DNA from 3 places in the Mesorhizobium sp. P160219 genome. Region 2 is predicted to be linked to each of the others. Evidence: predicted binding sites of a transcription regulator. Region 2 holds the regulator's gene; each other region holds the start of a gene.

Evidence for each region. Region 2 encodes PhoB, which activates phosphate uptake and scavenging genes when phosphate is short. Its sites were predicted from a motif close to TGTCATNNANCTGTCAT; they were not measured.
Region 1: a site for PhoB is predicted at 2,640-2,656, ahead of phnC (phosphonate ABC transporter ATP-binding protein). Genes of this name have one in related genera too.
Region 3: a site for PhoB is predicted at 3,562-3,578, ahead of AC3EMP_RS08065 (ceramide glucosyltransferase). Genes of this name have one in related genera too.

The regions. Positions count from the first base shown of each region.
Region 1 is NZ_JBYNWG010000001.1:6,603,153-6,608,753, reverse strand. Features, by position in the region: gene phnE (phosphonate ABC transporter, permease protein PhnE) at 1-594, opposite strand, end outside; gene phnD (phosphonate ABC transporter substrate-binding protein) at 651-1,559, opposite strand; gene phnC (phosphonate ABC transporter ATP-binding protein) at 1,708-2,565, opposite strand; gene AC3EMP_RS32005 (DapH/DapD/GlmU-related protein) at 2,696-3,313, opposite strand; gene phnL (phosphonate C-P lyase system protein PhnL) at 3,310-4,017, opposite strand; gene phnK (phosphonate C-P lyase system protein PhnK) at 4,226-5,002, opposite strand; gene AC3EMP_RS31990 (alpha-D-ribose 1-methylphosphonate 5-phosphate C-P-lyase PhnJ) at 4,999-5,601, opposite strand, start outside.
Region 2 is NZ_JBYNWG010000001.1:193,575-199,175, reverse strand. Features, by position in the region: gene pstA (phosphate ABC transporter permease PstA) at 1-1,256, shown strand, start outside; gene pstB (phosphate ABC transporter ATP-binding protein PstB) at 1,274-2,098, shown strand; gene phoU (phosphate signaling complex protein PhoU) at 2,139-2,843, shown strand; gene phoB (phosphate regulon transcriptional regulator PhoB) at 2,860-3,549, shown strand; gene AC3EMP_RS00965 (ROK family protein) at 3,580-4,815, opposite strand; gene xylF (D-xylose ABC transporter substrate-binding protein) at 5,081-5,601, shown strand, end outside.
Region 3 is NZ_JBYNWG010000001.1:1,646,143-1,651,743, reverse strand. Features, by position in the region: gene AC3EMP_RS08075 (2'-deoxycytidine 5'-triphosphate deaminase) at 1-833, opposite strand, end outside; SAM riboswitch at 974-1,051, shown strand; gene AC3EMP_RS08070 (O-succinylhomoserine sulfhydrylase) at 1,109-2,299, shown strand; gene AC3EMP_RS08065 (ceramide glucosyltransferase) at 2,311-3,462, opposite strand; gene apaG (Co2+/Mg2+ efflux protein ApaG) at 3,684-4,076, shown strand; gene AC3EMP_RS08055 (Hsp33 family molecular chaperone) at 4,263-5,294, opposite strand; gene argF (ornithine carbamoyltransferase) at 5,403-5,601, opposite strand, start outside.

The DNA.
Region 1 (5,601 bases), 6.4 Mb from region 2:
CGCGCCGATCGAATGCAGGCCGATGGCGATGATGGCTGCGATCGGCCCGGTCGAGACAATGGCGGCGAACAGGCCGGCAATGACGATTTCGGGAAAGGCGCGCAGCAATTCCATGAAGCGCTTGACGACGAGCCGCAGCGCCGGATGCGGCGTCAGGTTGCGCGCGGCGATGAACGAAAACGGCACGGCGAAGATGAAACCGATGAAAGTCGAGACCAGCGCCACGTTGAGTGTGGTCAGCATCAGCTCGAAATATTCGGGGATGTAGAAGCCGCCCCAGACATAGACGCGGCCGAGCGGGAAGTTGAACTCCTGGGTGCCGGTGTCATGCGGCGAGGCGATGTCGAACAGCGCCCGCCAGACGTCGTTCCAGTCCTTCGGGATCAGCCAGCTGAGGAAGTCGAATATATGCGGCAGCCGGTCCCAGAAGTGACCGGCATTGGCCTCGTCGGCGAACCACATGCTCGACAGCGTCGCCGCCAGCAGCAGGCCGATGCCGAGGATGGTATAAAGCCGCCGCAACGATATCTGGCGCTGCCAAGCGTTGGCTACCTGCAGGGTCGCGTTGGAGCGGGCTGTTGCTGAGATGGTCATGATCGGGACATGCAAAAAGGGCGGCGTTTTTCACGTCGCCCTTTCTGATTTTGCCGTCAGCCGCCGATGGCTGCCTTACGGGCTTCGACGATGACGTTGTAGAAGTCAGGCTTGACCGGGACGTAACCGGTGAAGTCGCCGCCTTCGACGCCTTCGAAACAGGCCTTGTCTTTCTTCGGCAGGTCGGTGAAGAAGGCGGCAAGCTTGGCGGTCATGTCGTCGCCGAGCGCGGTGCGCACGACCAGCGGGCCGTTCGGGATCAGGCCCGAGCGCCAGACTTCGACGAAGTCGTTGGGGTCGACGGCGCCCTTGGCGGTGACCTTGTGGAAGGTGCCGGAGGTGTAGCCGTTCTTGAAGTCGCCGATGCCGGAGGAATCGTCAACCGCAACGTCGACCTTGCCGTCGCGAACGGCGAGGATGTTGTTTTCATGGCCGCCATTGAACTGGGTCGAGGCGAAGTAGGCGTCGTTCGAGGCGCCGGTGTCCTTCGGGATCTGGGTCAGCGGGATCAGGTAGCCCGAGGTCGAGTCCGGATCGGCGTAGCCGAGCTTCTTGCCCTTGGCCGACTTGATGTCGGTAATGCCCGAAGACTTCAGCGCCAGGCCGATGGAATAATAGCCGGTGGCGCCGTCGGTCTGCTGGGTGGTGAGGACCGGGGTGACCGCCTTCGGGTCCTTGATGTAGACGCTGGCGTAGCCGGAAGCGCCGAGTTCGGCGAAGTCGAGCGTGCCGCCGAGCAGGCCCTGGATGACGCCGTCATAGTCGGCGGCGGGGAACAGCGAGACCTTTTCGAAGCCGAATTCGGTCTTCAGGTGATCGGCCAGGCACTGATAGTTGCGCAGGCGGTCGGTTTCGTTCTCTCCGCCGAGGATGCCGACGCGGAATTCCTTGAGGTCGGCCGCATGCGCGGCGCTGGTTGCCATGGCGAGAGCCGAAACGGCGCCGAATACCATCTTCCTGAACATTTGATGTCTCTCCTGTAAGTTCCGGCCCCGCGCCGGCAGCGTTCTTGATTTTTGCAAGTGCCCTTGACGCGGGCGGTCGATCCAGTGCGGCTCAGTTTTGGTCCATGATCTTTTCCGAAAACCGGTATCCACTTTTCGGGATCATGGATCAGTACCCGGGGAATGCGGGCTCGAGCGGGCTGGCGGATGCGGCGATCTTTTGCTTGTAGGCGATGCTGGTCGAGGTGATGGCCTCGGAGATATCGACGCCGTTGCCGTCGGCGCCATAGACCAGGCGCACGGCCTCGCGGTTGAGCGCTTCCGGCGGACCGTCGAAGACGATCTTGCCGGCAGCCATGCCGATGATGCGGTTGCAATAGGTGCGGGCGGTGTCCAGCGTGTGCAGATTGGTGACGACGGTGATGCCTTCGCGCAGGTTGATGTCCTGCAGCGAGTCCATCACCACCTTGGCGTTGAGCGGGTCGAGCGAAGCGATCGGCTCATCGGCGAGCAGCACCTTGGGCTGCTGCATCATGGCGCGGGCAATGGCGACGCGCTGCTGCTGGCCGCCAGACAGCGTGCCGGCTGGCTGCAGTGCGGTGCGGGCGATGTCGAGGCGCTCGAGTGCTGCAATCGCCTCAGCGCATTCGGCGCGGGTAAACATGCCGAGCAGGTTGGAAAAGGTCGAGCGATGATTGAGACGGCCGAGCAGCACATTGGTCAGCACATCGAGGCGCGGCACCAGGTTGAACTGCTGGAAGATCATGGCGCAGTCGCGCTGCCAGCGTCGCAGCGGCGAGCCACGCAGCCGCGAGACCTCGGCACCGTCAAAAAAAATCGATCCCTGGCTGGGGTCGATGAGACGGTTGATCATGCGGAGGAGGGTGGATTTGCCGGCGCCGGAACGACCGATGATGCCGACCATCTGGCCCTGCGGGATCGACAGGTCGATGGCGCTGACAGCGGTGTTCTTGCCAAATCGGCGCGAGACGCCGCGGATTTCGAGCGTGGCAGGGGTCGATAACATCGAAGAGTTCCAGACCTGAATTGATCGTCTGGTTCTCGCCTAGCGCAGCGACATGAACCTGCCATGTCATCACGATGTCAGTTTTGTTACGCTCCACAGCCGTGCGGCAAGTGGGGGTGGTCGCACCCGATCAGGCGCCGTATTTCTCGAGGAACGCGTCTGCCTCGAGTACGCGAAAATCGTCGAGCGCGGCGCGCAGCCTGGCGTGGTCCCAGTCCCACCAGGCGAGCGCCTGGTAGCGTTCGGCCGTGCGGCGATCGAAACGCTCGCGGATCGGCTTGGCTGGCACCCCGCCAACGATGGTGTAGGGCGCGACATCCTTCGACACCACAGCGCCGGCGCCTACGGCAGCACCATCGCCGACGGTGACGCCGGGCAGGATGGTCGAGCCGTGGCCGAGCCAGGTGTCGTGGCCGATGGAGACGCGTTTGGCGCGGCGCTGGGCGAAGAATTCTGTTTCGTGCTCGGCGTCGTCCCAATAGTCGGAGGCGCGATAGGTGAAGTGATGCAGCGTCGGCCGCCAGGTCGGGTGGTTTGTGGCGTTGATGCGCACGGCGGCGGCTATGTTGGAGAACTTGCCGATGGTCGCGCACCAGACGACGCAGTCCTGCATGATGTAGGAATAGTCGCCGAGGATGCTTTCGGACACGCGGCTGCGGTCGGCGATCTCTGTCCAGCGCCCCAATGTCGAGTTCTCGACCTGCGCCGTGGCGTGGACCAACGGCGCTTCCGATAGTTTCCTGCTCATGCAGCGATTTTTCCGGCGGCGAAAGAGGTCACGTCGATGATGCGATCGGCGACGGCGTCACGCACATCCGGGTCATGGAAGATGCCGAGCAAGGCGACACCGCCGGCCTTCTTGGCGGCGATCAACGCAACCACAACGTTGCGGTTTTTCGAATCGAGCGAAGCTGTCGGCTCGTCGAGCAGCAAGACCGGATGCTCGGTGATGAAGCCGCGCGCGATATTGACGCGCTGCTGCTCACCGCCCGAGAAAGTCGCCGGCGGCAGCGCCCAGAGCTTTTCCGGCAAATTGAGCTGCCCCAGCAAGGTGCGTGCTTTTTTCCGCGCGCTCTCGCGGTCCTCGCCGCGTTCGACCAGCGGCTCGGCGACCACGTCGAGCGCGGAGACGCGCGGCACGGTGCGCAGGAACTGGCTGACATAGCCGATCGTCTGGCGGCGCACGGAAAGCACCGTGCGCGGGCTGGCGATGGCGAGATCGATCAGGCCGCCCTCATGCTGAACGATGATCTGGCCTTCATCGACGGCATAATTGCCATAGAGCATTTTCAGGATCGAGCTTTTGCCGGCGCCGGAAGGCCCGCCGAGCACGGCGCATTCACCGGCCCGGATCGAGAATGAGACGCCGGCGACAACCGGCAATCTGATGCCGTCGCGCAGATGCATGGTGAAGCTTTTGGCGACGCCGGAAACAACGAGGGGCGTCGGCATCAGAAGGTTCTCCAATCGTTGTTCGTCCGCGGGCCAACACCCCCCTCTGCCTTGCCAGGCATCTCCCCCTCAAGGGGGGAGATTGGCTGTCGCGTTCGACTTCGCCATTCTTCTGCATCGTAGAAGGGGCGGGACATAAAAGCTGCTGATCTCCCCCCTTGAGGGGGAGATGGCCGGCAGGCCAGAGGGGGGTGCCTTGGCGCCATCTTCACACCTGTAGAATCGAGGAAACAAGCAATTGCGTGTAAGGCGCGCGGGGATCGTCGAGCACGCGATCCGTCAGGCCGCTTTCGACGACACGGCCGTCTTTCATCACCATCATACGCTGCGACAGAAGCCGGGCGACGGCGAGATCGTGGGTGACGACGATGGCCGCCAGGCCGAGATCGGTGACCAACCCGCGCAGCAAATCGAGCAGGCGCGCCTGCACCGAGACGTCGAGGCCGCCGGTCGGCTCGTCCATGAACACCAGCCTCGGTCCGGTGACGAGGTTGCGGGCGATTTGCAGGCGCTGGCGCATGCCGCCGGAAAAGGCGCGCGGCTCGTCGTCGATGCGGTCCTCGTCGATCTCGACGCGCGACAGCCAGTCGACGGCAGTGGCGCGGATCTTGCCGTAATGGCGGTCACCGACCGCCATTAGCCGCTCGCCGACATTGGCGCCGGCAGACACCGTCATGCGCAAGCCGTCGGCGGGGTTCTGATGAACAAAGCCCCAGTCGGTGCGCATCAGGAAGCGGCACTCGGCCTCGCTCATACGGTAGAGTTCGCGGAACTGGCCGTCGCGCATGCGGTAGCTGGCGGTGCCAGAAGATGGTAGCAGCCGCGTCGACAGGCAGTTGAGCAGCGTCGTCTTGCCGGAGCCGGATTCGCCGACGACGGCCAGAACCTCACCCGGCCACAGGTCGAAGGTGACATTCTCGCAGCCGACGCGCGAGCCGTAGAATTTGGACAGTTCGGAGACGCGCAGCAGTGGGTCGCCGGTCATTCTGCTGGCCTCATCTTTCCTGCGGTAACATGGCTTTCAGCCGCAAGGTGGCCGCGATGTCCTTCGGCGCGCCGCTTCTCGCAATGGTCGGTGTCGGAGCAGACGAACATGTGGTCGCCATGGTCGTCGAGGATGACCTCGTCGAGATAGACATTTTCCGCCGCGCACAGCGCACAGGGCAGGTCGAAGGTCTGGACCTCGAAGGGATGATCCTCGAAGTCGAGGCTGACGACATCGGTGAAGGGCGGCACGGCATAGATGCGCTTTTCGCGCCCGGCTCCGAACAGTTGCAGGGCCGGCGAACGGTGCATTTTGGGGTTGTCGAATTTCGGCGTCGGCGAGGGGTCCATGACATAGCGGCCCTCGACCTTGACCGGATAGGCATAGGTGGTGGCGATGCGGCCGTGTTTGGCAATGTCCTCGTAGAGCTTCACATGCATCAGGCCGTATTCCTCGAGCGCATGCATTTTGCGCGTTTCGGTTTCGCGCGGCTCGAGGAAGCGCAACGGCTCGGGTATCGGCACTTGGTAGACTAGAACTTGGCCGGCGCTCAGCGGGTGTTCCGGGACGCGATGGCGGGTCTGGATGATGGTGGCGCT
Region 2 (5,601 bases):
GGCTGAAGGCGCGCTATGCCGCCGAACGCCGGTTCCGCATCTATGGCGTGATTGCGATCTCGGTGGGCCTGGCGTTCCTGGCCATCATGCTGATCACCATCGTCTCGAAAGGCTACACCGCCTTCTGGCAGACGACCGTGACGCTGCCGGTGACCTTCGACGAGAAGGTGATCGATCCCTCCGGCAAGCGCGCCACCGACCCTACCGTGCTGATCAAGGCGAACTATCCCAAGCTCGCCGAAAACGCGCTGGTGGCCAAGCTCGGCATCGATCCGGCCAACAAGCCGATGATGCTGAAGCTCAAGGGCTTCCTGTCGGAAGGCGCCCGCGTCCAGCTGCGCGACATCGTCTCCGCCGATCCGTCGGTGATCGGCAGGACGCGTGACGTCGACATCCTGGCTGCCGCGAACCTCGACTCGGCCTTCAAGGGTCAGATCGACCTCGGCGTCGATGAAGCGCGCCGCAAGGTGTCCAACCAGCAGATCGACTGGATGAACAAGCTTAAAGCCGACGGCGTGATGGCCGAGCATTTCAACACCGGCCTGTTCACCTATGGCGCCTCCAGCCGGCCCGAAACGTCGGGCATGGGCGTGGCGATCATCGGCTCGTTCTACATGATGGTGATCGTGCTGTTGCTGGCGCTGCCGATCGGCGTCGCCGCCTCGATCTATCTCGAGGAATTCGCCAAGAAGAACCGCTTCACCGACCTGATCGAGGTCAACATCAACAATCTCGCGGCGGTGCCGTCGATCGTCTTCGGCCTGCTCGGCCTTGCCGTGTTCATCAACTTCCTCGGCATGCCGCGCTCGGCTTCCTTCGTCGGCGGCCTGGTGCTGACGCTGATGACGCTGCCGACCATCATCATCGCCACGCGCGCCGCCCTTGCCGCGGTGCCGCCGTCGATCCGCTCGGCGGCGCTCGGCCTCGGCGCCTCCAAGATGCAGATGGTGTTCCACCACATCCTGCCGCTTGCCGCTCCGGGCATCCTTACCGGCACCATCATCGGCCTGGCGCGTGCGCTCGGCGAGACAGCACCGCTGCTCTTGATCGGCATGGTCGCTTTCGTCGCCGATTATCCGACGACGCCTTTCGATCCGGCGACCGCGCTGCCGGTGCAGATCTATATGTGGGCAAACGAGGCTGAGCGCGCTTTTGTCGAGCGCATGTCCGGCGCCATCATCATCCTGCTCGTCTTCCTCATGGCCATGAACATCACCGCGATCGTGCTTCGGCGCCGGTTCGAGCGGCGCTGGTAGAAAAAAGGCAATTTGGTATGAACATCATGACCGAACAGTCCCTTGAAAATGCAGTGGGCGACAAAATGAACGCCAAGTCGAACGAAGTCATCAAGATGCGCGGCGACAAGGTCGGCGTCTTCTACGGCGAGAAGCAGGCGTTGTTCGACGTCAATCTCGACGTCCGCCAGAACCAGGTGACGGCGCTGATCGGCCCGTCCGGCTGCGGCAAGTCGACCTTCCTGCGCTGCCTCAACCGCATGAACGACACCATCGATTCGGCGCGGGTGACCGGCAAGATCACGCTCGATGAAGACGACATCTACGACAAGAACATCGATGTCGTCGAACTGCGCGCACGCGTCGGCATGGTGTTCCAGAAACCCAATCCGTTCCCGAAGTCGATCTACGAGAACGTCGCCTACGGCCCGCGCATCCATGGGCTGGCCAAGCGCAAGTCCGACATGGACCAGATCGTCGAGCAGAGCCTGAAGAAGGCGGCGATCTGGAACGAGGTCAAGGACCGCCTGCAGGAGCCCGGCACCGGCCTGTCCGGCGGCCAGCAGCAGCGCCTGTGCATCGCGCGCGCCATCGCCGTGTCGCCGGAAGTGATCCTGATGGATGAGCCCTGCTCGGCGCTTGATCCGATCGCCACCGCCCGTGTCGAGGAGCTGATCGACGAACTGCGCCAGAACTACACGATCGTCATCGTCACCCATTCGATGCAGCAGGCGGCGCGCGTGTCGCAGCGCACGGCGATGTTCCATCTCGGCTATCTCGTCGAGGAGGGCGCAACCGACAAGATGTTCACCAACCCCGACGACAAGCGCACCCAAGATTACATTACCGGCCGCTTCGGCTGAACCTTCCGGCGGGTGAATTTCAGGCACGAGGACCAAGATCATGGGTGAACATACCGTCGCCTCCTTCGATGAAGAGCTCGGGCAGATCAGCAAGCTGATCCGCGACATGGGCGATCTGGCAGGCTCGATGGTCAGCGGCTCGACCAGGGCGCTGCTCAATTCGGACAATGCGCTGGCACAGCGTGTCGTTTCCGACGACGCCATCATGGATGCGCGCCAGCGCGAACTGGACGACCGCGCCATCACGCTGATCGCCAAGCGCCAGCCGATGGCCAACGATCTGCGCGCCGTGGTCGGCTCGATCCGCATGGCCGGCGACCTCGAGCGCATCGGCGATCTCGCCAAGAACATCGCCAAACGCGTCGGCACCGTGGGCTTGAGCGTCACGCCGCGCGACCTCTCGCACTCCATCGATGCCATGGCGCAACTGGTGCTGATCCAGGTGCAAGGCGTCGTCGAGGAATATGCCGCCACCGATGCGGCAGCTCTTGCAAAACTCAGGAATGACGACGAGCGCATCGACGTCAAATACACGTCCGTGTTTCGTGAGCTCTTGACCTACATGATGGAAGACCCTCGCAACATCACCGCCTGCACGCATCTCTTGTTCTGCGCCAAGAATCTTGAGCGCATCGGCGATCATGTCACCAACATCGCCGAAAATGCGTATTATGTGCTTACCGGCCAGCAATTGCCCGCCAATCGTCCGAAGCAGGACGAGACGGCGATGGCCACGCCGGCCTGATGAGGGTGAACTGCCTATGATCGCGCCACGCATCATGGTCGTGGAGGACGAGGAGCCACTAGGCGTGCTCCTCCGCTACAACCTCGAATCCGAAGGCTATCAGGTCGAGGTGGTGACACGCGGCGACGAGGCCGAGATCCGCCTGCAGGAAAACGTGCCCGATCTCCTGGTGCTCGACTGGATGGTGCCGGCTGTTTCCGGCATCGAGCTCTGCCGGCGGCTTAGAGTGCGGCCCGAAACCGAGCGGCTGCCGATCATCATGCTGACCGCGCGCGGTGAGGAAAGCGACCGCGTGCGCGGCCTGTCCACCGGTGCCGACGACTATCTGGTCAAGCCATTCTCGACGCCGGAGTTCATGGCGCGCGTGAAAGCGCTGCTGCGCCGCGCCAAGCCGGAAGTGCTGTCGAGCGTGCTCAAGGTCGGCGACATCGTGCTCGATCGAGAATCGCACCGGGTCTACCGCAAGAAGAGCGAGATCAGGCTCGGACCGACCGAGTTCCGGCTGCTCGAATTCATGATGCGCCATCCCGGCCGCGTGTTCTCGCGCAGCCAACTGCTCGACAATGTCTGGGGCGAGACGATCTATATAGACGAGCGAACCGTCGACGTGCATGTCGGGCGGCTGCGCAAGGCCGTCAACAACGGCCGCATGCCGGATGTCATCCGTACCATTCGCGGCGCCGGCTACGCTATTAGGGAAGACTAGGATGCTGCGCGTCGCGCCGTTGCCGGCCATTCAGGCGACATGCTTGCCGGATTTCGCCTGAATGCCCGGCGCGAAAATCTCCTGGTCGACGAAGCCGAGCGCGCGCATGGCGCAGCCTTCGCGGATCAGCGGCAGCTCGTTGGGCTCGGTGTCGAAGGAGATCGATTTCGAGTGCTGGCCGCCGGCGGTCTGGGCGATCGCTTCGCGCAATGCCGGTTCGATCAGGTCGAAGGCGGCGGCGCTGACGCCGACCATGGCGACGGGTGCCGGATCGATCAGAGCAAACAGGCTGCCGAGGCCGAAGCCGAGCGCCTCACCGGCCCTGCGATAGGCTTCGCGCTCCGGGCCATCGGTTTCGCGGGCGCGCGCGGCGAGTGCGCGCATATCAGCGTCGCCGATATCGACCGGCTCGGCATCCTCGCCCATCATTTTGGCGCTGCGCCAGATGGCGTAGTTTCCGGCATAGGCCTCGACGCAGCCGCGCCGCCCGCAGCGGCAGAGCGCGCCGCCCGGACGGTGGATCATGTGGCCGAACTCGCCGCCCGAGGAATGGGTGCCGGTGAACAGTTCGCCTTTCAGCACCAGTCCCATGCCGATGCCGTGCGACAAGAGGATGGCGATAAAGTTGTCGCGGTAGCGCTCGGGCTGGCGCCATTGCAGCGCCACCGCCATCATATTGCAGTCGTTCTCCATGGTGGCCGGAATGCCGAATTCCACTTCCAACATGTCGGCGAAGGCAATGTCGGTCAGTGGCGTGATTGGCGACCACAGCATGGCGCGCGCCTGCGAATCGGTGATGCCCTGGATGCCCATGGCAATGCGGGCGATGCTCTGGACATCGAGGTCGGGATCCTCAAGCCGCCGCCGGACGATTGCTACGCATTCGCCAATCAGCTCGTCGCGCGGCTTGGTCAGCGTGTCCAGCCGGCGCTGTTCCTCGGCGACGACGTGGCCGGCATAGTCGATGACGGTGACGGACAGGAAATTGAGCGACAGCACGACGGTCATCACCGCCGCCGCTTCCGGGTTGAGGCCAAGGCCGACCTGCGGCCGGCCGCGTTTCAGTGCGCCTGTCTCGCCAGGTTTGCCTTCAATCAGGACGCCTTCTTGAATCAGATCAGACGAGATTGCCGATATGGTCGAGTGGCTGAGGCCGGTGGTCGCCGCAATCTCGGTCCGCGACGGCTGGCCGGCCCGGCGCACGGCCGAAATCACCATGGCACGGTTGCGACGGCGCAGATCGTCGTGGCGGATTCCAACCGACATTTGTTTCCTCCCGGCCTCCTCGCGCCTCATGATAGTGAAGGCGTTCGACGGCACCAGCCAAATATTGGCAGACGCCGGCAGCCCTGTCATTGTTTATTGCGGACCTCGAAAAAATTCGGCAAGGCCATCAGAATCCATCAGAATCGATGTTGACAGCGCCTTATCATTGAACCAGTATTTTTTCGAGGCTCGAAAAAATAGGGCCTCTGTGTGCCGGCCCTCGGGCCAGTTTTGTCGCGCCGCACGCGGCGCAGGGAGGATTATGATGAACAGATTTGCAGCCGCCATGCTGGCGGGTGTCGCCATGTCGCTGGCGCTGATGTCGGTCGCGCAGGCGAAGGACAAGGTCATCGGCGTGTCGTGGTCGAACTTCCAGGAAGAGCGCTGGAAGACCGACGAGGCGGCGATGAAAACGGCGATCGAGGCTGCCGGCGACAAGTACATTTCGGCCGACGCGCAGTCCAATCCCGGCAAGCAGCTGACCGACGTCGAAAGCCTGATCTCGCAGGGCGCCAACTCGCTGATCATCCTGGCGCAGGACGCCTCGGCCATCGGCCCGGCGGTGCAGAAGGCGCTGGACGAAGGCATTCCGGTCGTCGGCTATGACCGCCTGATCGAGAACAAGGACGTCTTCTACCTGACCTTCGATAACAAGGAAGTCGGCCGCATGCAGGCCCGCGAAGTGTTCAAGGCGAAGCCCGAAGGCAACTATGTCTTCATCAAGGGCTCGGGCTCGGATCCGAATGCCGATTTCCTGTTCTCGGGCTCGATGGAAGTGCTCAAGGA
Region 3 (5,601 bases), 1.5 Mb from region 2:
AGCGGATCGAAGGGCGTCATCTCGGCGGCGTAGAGCGGCGGCACGTGCACGGCTTCGCGGCTGACCAGGATGTAGAACTCGTCCGGGTCGAGCACCAGTTCGCCGGCGCCGCTCTTATAGAGCGGCTCCCAGAAATCGACGGCATCCTGGGCGGCGCGCTTGTCGACATCGACCAAGCCGGTGTGATGCTTGCCGCGATAGCCGACCAGGCCGTTCTGGTCGCCGTCAAGATCGATCGACAGCGCAATGCCGCCGCCGGAAATGTTGGGCGGCTCGGTCGCCACCAGCATCTCGGCCCGGTGCAATTCGTTCAGTTCTGCCTCCGACAACAGCGCGTTGCCGGTGCGAAAGCGGATCTGCGACAGCCTCGATCCGGCGCGTACGACGATCGGGAAGGTGCGCGGACTGACTTCGAGATAAAGCGGCCCGTGATAGCCGGGGGCGATCTTGTCGAACTCATGGCCGCGATCGGTCATCACCCGGGTGAAGATGTCGAGCCGGCCGGTCGAGCTCTTCGGGTTGGCCGAGGCCGACACGTTTGCGGGCAGCGCCAGGCGTTCGAGCAGCGGCACGATGTAGACGCAGCCGGTTTCCAGCACCGCGCCCTCGGCGAGACTGAATTCGTGCAATTTCAGCCGGTGAAGCTTGTCGGCCACCAGATGATCGGGACCCGGCAGGAAGGAGGCGCGCACGCGAAAAGCCTTGTCGCCGAGCCTGAGATCGAGGCTCGCCGGCTGCACCTGGTCGACATCGAGCGCGCGCGGCGACTTCAGCGCGCCGGACTGAAACAGCGCGGAAATGTCCTGATCGGGAAGAATGCCTGTCTGCCGCAAAAGGCTGGCTCCGCTCCAAGGTCGGTCTCTTTGTGGCAGGTTCTTGCCGCAAAACCGCTGGATATTATTGCGGAACCTGCCTGGTACAAACCTCTTAATGAAGCCGGCAATTGACGCAAGCGCAGGTGAGGTCTAAAGGGTCGTTATCCCGTGGTGATTTGGCCGGTCGGCTTGCAGCCACGTTAAACAAGTCGCTAAAGGACCGTCGGGCCGCAAGGCCATATGGACCGGTTGCGACTTTCGCGGCCGGTTTTTTTGTGTCTGGAACAAAAGCGATGAGCACCAAGAAGCGTAACTGGAAACCTCAGACCGCACTCGTGCACGGGGGAACGCTGCGTTCCCAGTTCGGCGAGACGTCCGAAGCGATGTACCTCACCCAAGGCTATGTCTACGAGACGGCGCAGGCTGCCGAGGCCCGTTTCAAGGGCGAGGAGCCGGGCTTCATCTATTCGCGCTATGCCAACCCTACCGTCGACATGTTCGAAAAGCGCATGTGCGCGCTGGAGGGTGCCGAAGATGCGCGCGCCACGGCGTCCGGCATGGCGGCGGTGACGGCAGCGCTCCTGTGCAGCGCCAAGGCCGGCGACCATATCGTTGCGGCGCGCGCGCTGTTCGGCTCCTGCCGCTGGGTGGTGGAGACGCTGGCGCCGAAATACGGCATCGAGGCAACGCTGGTCGACGGCACCGACATCGCCAACTGGGAAAAGGCGGTGCGGCCGAACACGAAACTGTTCTTCCTGGAAAGCCCGACCAATCCGACGCTGGAAGTGGTCGACATCGCAGCGGTGGCGGCGCTCGCCACCTCGATCGGCGCCAGGCTGATCGTCGACAATGTCTTTGCCACGCCCTTGCAGCAGAAGCCCTTGCAGCTCGGCGCCCATATCGTCGTCTACTCCGCGACCAAGCACATTGACGGCCAGGGACGCTGTCTCGGCGGCATCATCCTGTCGGACAAGAAATGGATCGACGAGAATTTGCACGACTATTTCCGCCACACCGGCCCGAGCCTGTCGCCGTTCAACGCCTGGACGCTGCTCAAGGGCCTGGAGACGCTGCCGGTTCGGGTGCGCCAGCAGACGGAAAGCGCGGCCAAGATCGCGGATTTCCTGGCAGGACGGCCGGAAATCGCCCGCGTCATCTATCCCGGCCGCGCCGACCACCCGCAGGCCGACATCGTCAAGAAGCAGATGACGGGCGGATCGACGCTGATCTGCCTCGACGTGAAGGGCGGCAAGCAGGCGGCCTTCGCCTTGCAGAACGCGCTCGACATCGTGCTGATCTCCAACAATCTCGGCGACGCCAAGAGCCTGATCACCCATCCGGCGACCACCACGCACAAGAACCTCAGCGACGAAGCTCGCGCCGAGCTTGGCATCGGGCCGGGAACGCTCAGGCTGTCGGTCGGTCTTGAGGATACGGACGATCTGCTGGAGGACGTTGCGCAGGCACTGAAGGCAGCCGGGTAGGCCGCGAGGCGTCACGCTCCCGACGAAGCCTCTTCCAGCTCGGCTGCCTTGGTGCCGATGATCATGGTGTTGCCGCGCCAATCGACGGCGCCGCTCAGCCAGCCGCGCGCCCAGATGGCGGGAAGCATCATGTCGCGGACCATCATCGCCGGGACCATGCGCAGCGACAGGTGCCAGCCCTTGGCCGCGGCCAGCGCGCATTCGGGAATGTAGGCCGCCGCCAGCACGGCCAACACCGTGGCCGGCAGGCTGACGCCGGCACTTGCTGCCGCCACCAGCGCCAACGCCAACGGCACGGCGACGCCGGTCAGGATCTCGGGTGCGAAAAACAGCGGGAAAGTGACGCGGCGCAACCGCGCCCAGCGCGCCTGACGCGACCAGATGTCGGCAAGTCGGCGCTGCCCCAGTGGTTGATCGAAAGGCGAGGCAACGAGATTGACGCGCAGGCCCAGTCCGTTGACCAGCTTGGTTGCAGCAGCATCCTCGGCGATCTCGGCGGCCAGCGCACGGATACCGCCACTGGTATCGAGCATCGGCTTGTTCCACAGCATGCTCTTGCCTTGGGCAAAGCCGAGACCGAGCGCCTCGCCGGCATATTGCCAGCGCGCCTGCAGCGTGTTGAGGAACGCGCATTCGACCTCGGCCCAAAAGCCATCCGGCCGAGAGCCGATCGGCGTCGAGCAGATAAGCCCGGTATTGGTCCGCCAGGCCGCCATCAGGTGCTGGACGTAATCCCTTGGCATCAGCACGTTGGAATCCGCCAGAATAACCCAATGATAGCGCGCCGCTTCCCAGCCCTTGACGCAGTTGTTGAGCTTCGGGTTGCTGCTGACGCGGTCGTCGCCGATCAGCAGCCGGGCCGGCACGTTGGGAAACAGGACGATCGCCCTGTTTATCAGTTTGACGACGGGATCGTCGGCGTGAGCGACGCAGAAGATCAGTTCGTAGCGCGGCCAGTCGAGCGAGAAGGCTCGCTGCAGCGTCTCTTGTGTGAACGGCTCCACGCCGCGCGACGGTACGACGATCGAGACCGGTGGCTGCTCGTCGGACGGCGGAGGGATAAGGCGACGCGCTTGCAGTTTCGACGAAGCAAGCAGGATGCTGGCGAGATTGGAAAGAAGCAAAGCGGAGGAAGCGAAGGCGGCTGTGAGAGCTAGTTCCATGAGATCTGGTCACTCCGGAAAGGCCGCTCGCGGCTGCTTTGTCAGTCGACAGATGGGCCTTGAGTCGCCGGCAAGGTTTGCCCACACCAACACTGTCATGTGTCACTTAAATGACATTGTTTGTCGGCACCTCCGCTTTGAGGCTGGCAGGACATGCCGTTGTGCGCGTATCAAACCGCATAGCGCGACAAATGTTCCTTGCCGCGCAACCGGAGCAGCCCATGTATCGCGCCGTCACGCGCAACATCGAAGTGCAGGTCAGACCGTTCTACCTGGAGGACCGCTCGGACCCGGCGGAGAACCGTTATGTCTGGGGCTACCAGGTGACGATCGACAACCAGTCGGACGATTTCGTGCAGCTTATGTCGCGTTACTGGCACATCACCGACGGCAGCGGCCGGATCGAGGAAGTGCGCGGCGCCGGCGTGGTCGGCGACCAGCCTGAGCTCAATCCCGGCGACAGCTATCAATACACGTCAGGCTGCCCGCTCTCGACGCCCTCCGGCTTCATGGTCGGCCACTACACCATGCGCAACAAAAAGGGCGAGACGTTCGACGTCGCTATTCCCGCGTTTTCGCTGGATCTGCCGGGGACGCGGCGGACGGTGAATTAGGGGTTTTCTCCCCATCTCTATACGGGGAGAAATGCCCGGCAGTGCAACGAGGGGCGCCGCCGGACTCATGAGGTTATCTTCCACGCACATGACGTAGGCTATGCGCGGCCATTCACCAAAGTTCGCGCTGCCCCTCATCCGCCCTTCGGGCACCTTCTCCCCGTGAACGGGGCGAAGGAAGAGATGCTACTGAGTTGCAAACTCCGCCGGGTCGAAGTCGTACTGCTTCGAGCAGAACTCGCAGGCGACGTGGATGCCGCCATCTTCGGTGCTGTCCTTGATCTCCTGCGCGGAAAACCCCTCGAGGATGCCGCGTATCTTGTCCCTTGAGCAGGAACATTGGTCGGCGACCGGCACGCCGCCGAAGACGCGCACGCCATGTTCGTGGAACAGCCTGTAGAGCAGCCGCTCGGCGCCGATGGTCGGGTCGATCAGCTCGGTCGGCTCGATGGTGCCGAGCAGCGCCACCAGCTCGCGCCACGAATTGTCGGCCGGCTCCTGCGTCACGTCACGCGGATCGCCGTCGCCGCCCGAAATGTCGGGCACGCGCATGCGCTCGGGTGACTGCGGCAGGAACTGCGCCAGGATGCCGCCGGCGCGCCACTGCTCACGAGCGCCGCCGGGACCTGGCGTCAGCAGCTTGGCCACCGACAGCCTGAGGTCGGTCGGGATCTGCTCCGACTGGCGGAAATAGGTGCGCGCGGCGTCCTCCAGCGTCTCGCCGTCGAGCTGGACGATGCCCTGATAGCGCTGCGTGTGCGCGCCCTGGTCGATGGTCAGCGCCAAAACGCCGCTGCCCAGCAGCGTCTGCTGCGAGGTCTGGCCTGCGGCCACCAGGGCCTCCAGCCGGTCGGCGTCGAAACGCGCATAGGCGCGCAATGCCGAAGGCGTGGAGAAATCCGCGACCAGCATGTCGACCGGGCCGTCGGTGCGGGTCTGCAGGATGAACTTGCCTTCGAATTTGAGCGAGGTGCCGAGCAGCACCGTCAGCACACAGGCTTCCGCGAGCAGGCGGGCGACCGGCTCGGGATAGTCGTGACGGTTGAGGATGGCGTCGAGCATCGGCCCGAGTTGCACGGTGCGGCCGCGCACGTCGAGCGGGCCGACCTCGAAGGGTACGACATGATCGTCGCCGGCATAGCCGAACTCGCCGAGTCTGGGGTGATGTTCAGTCACTTGATGCGTTTCCAACATGACAAAGCTCCAGGGCGCGGCCATGCGGCCCGGAGGGGTGCATGCGTCCAAACGCGCTTGATTTGCGTGATGGGGCGCAAATAGGCATCGCGCCGCCCCGGATCAAGCGCTTGGAGATCAAGCGCCTGGAGATCAAGCGCCCAGACACCAGGCCAAAACCGCCTTCTGGGCGTGGAGCCGGTTCTCGGCTTCGTCGAAGACAACCGAATGCGGACCGTCGATGACCTCGTCGGTGACTTCCTCGCCGCGATGCGCCGGCAGGCAGTGCATGAACAGGGCGTCGGGCTTGGCCCTCGCCATCAGCGCCGCATTGACCTGATAGGGCGAGAAG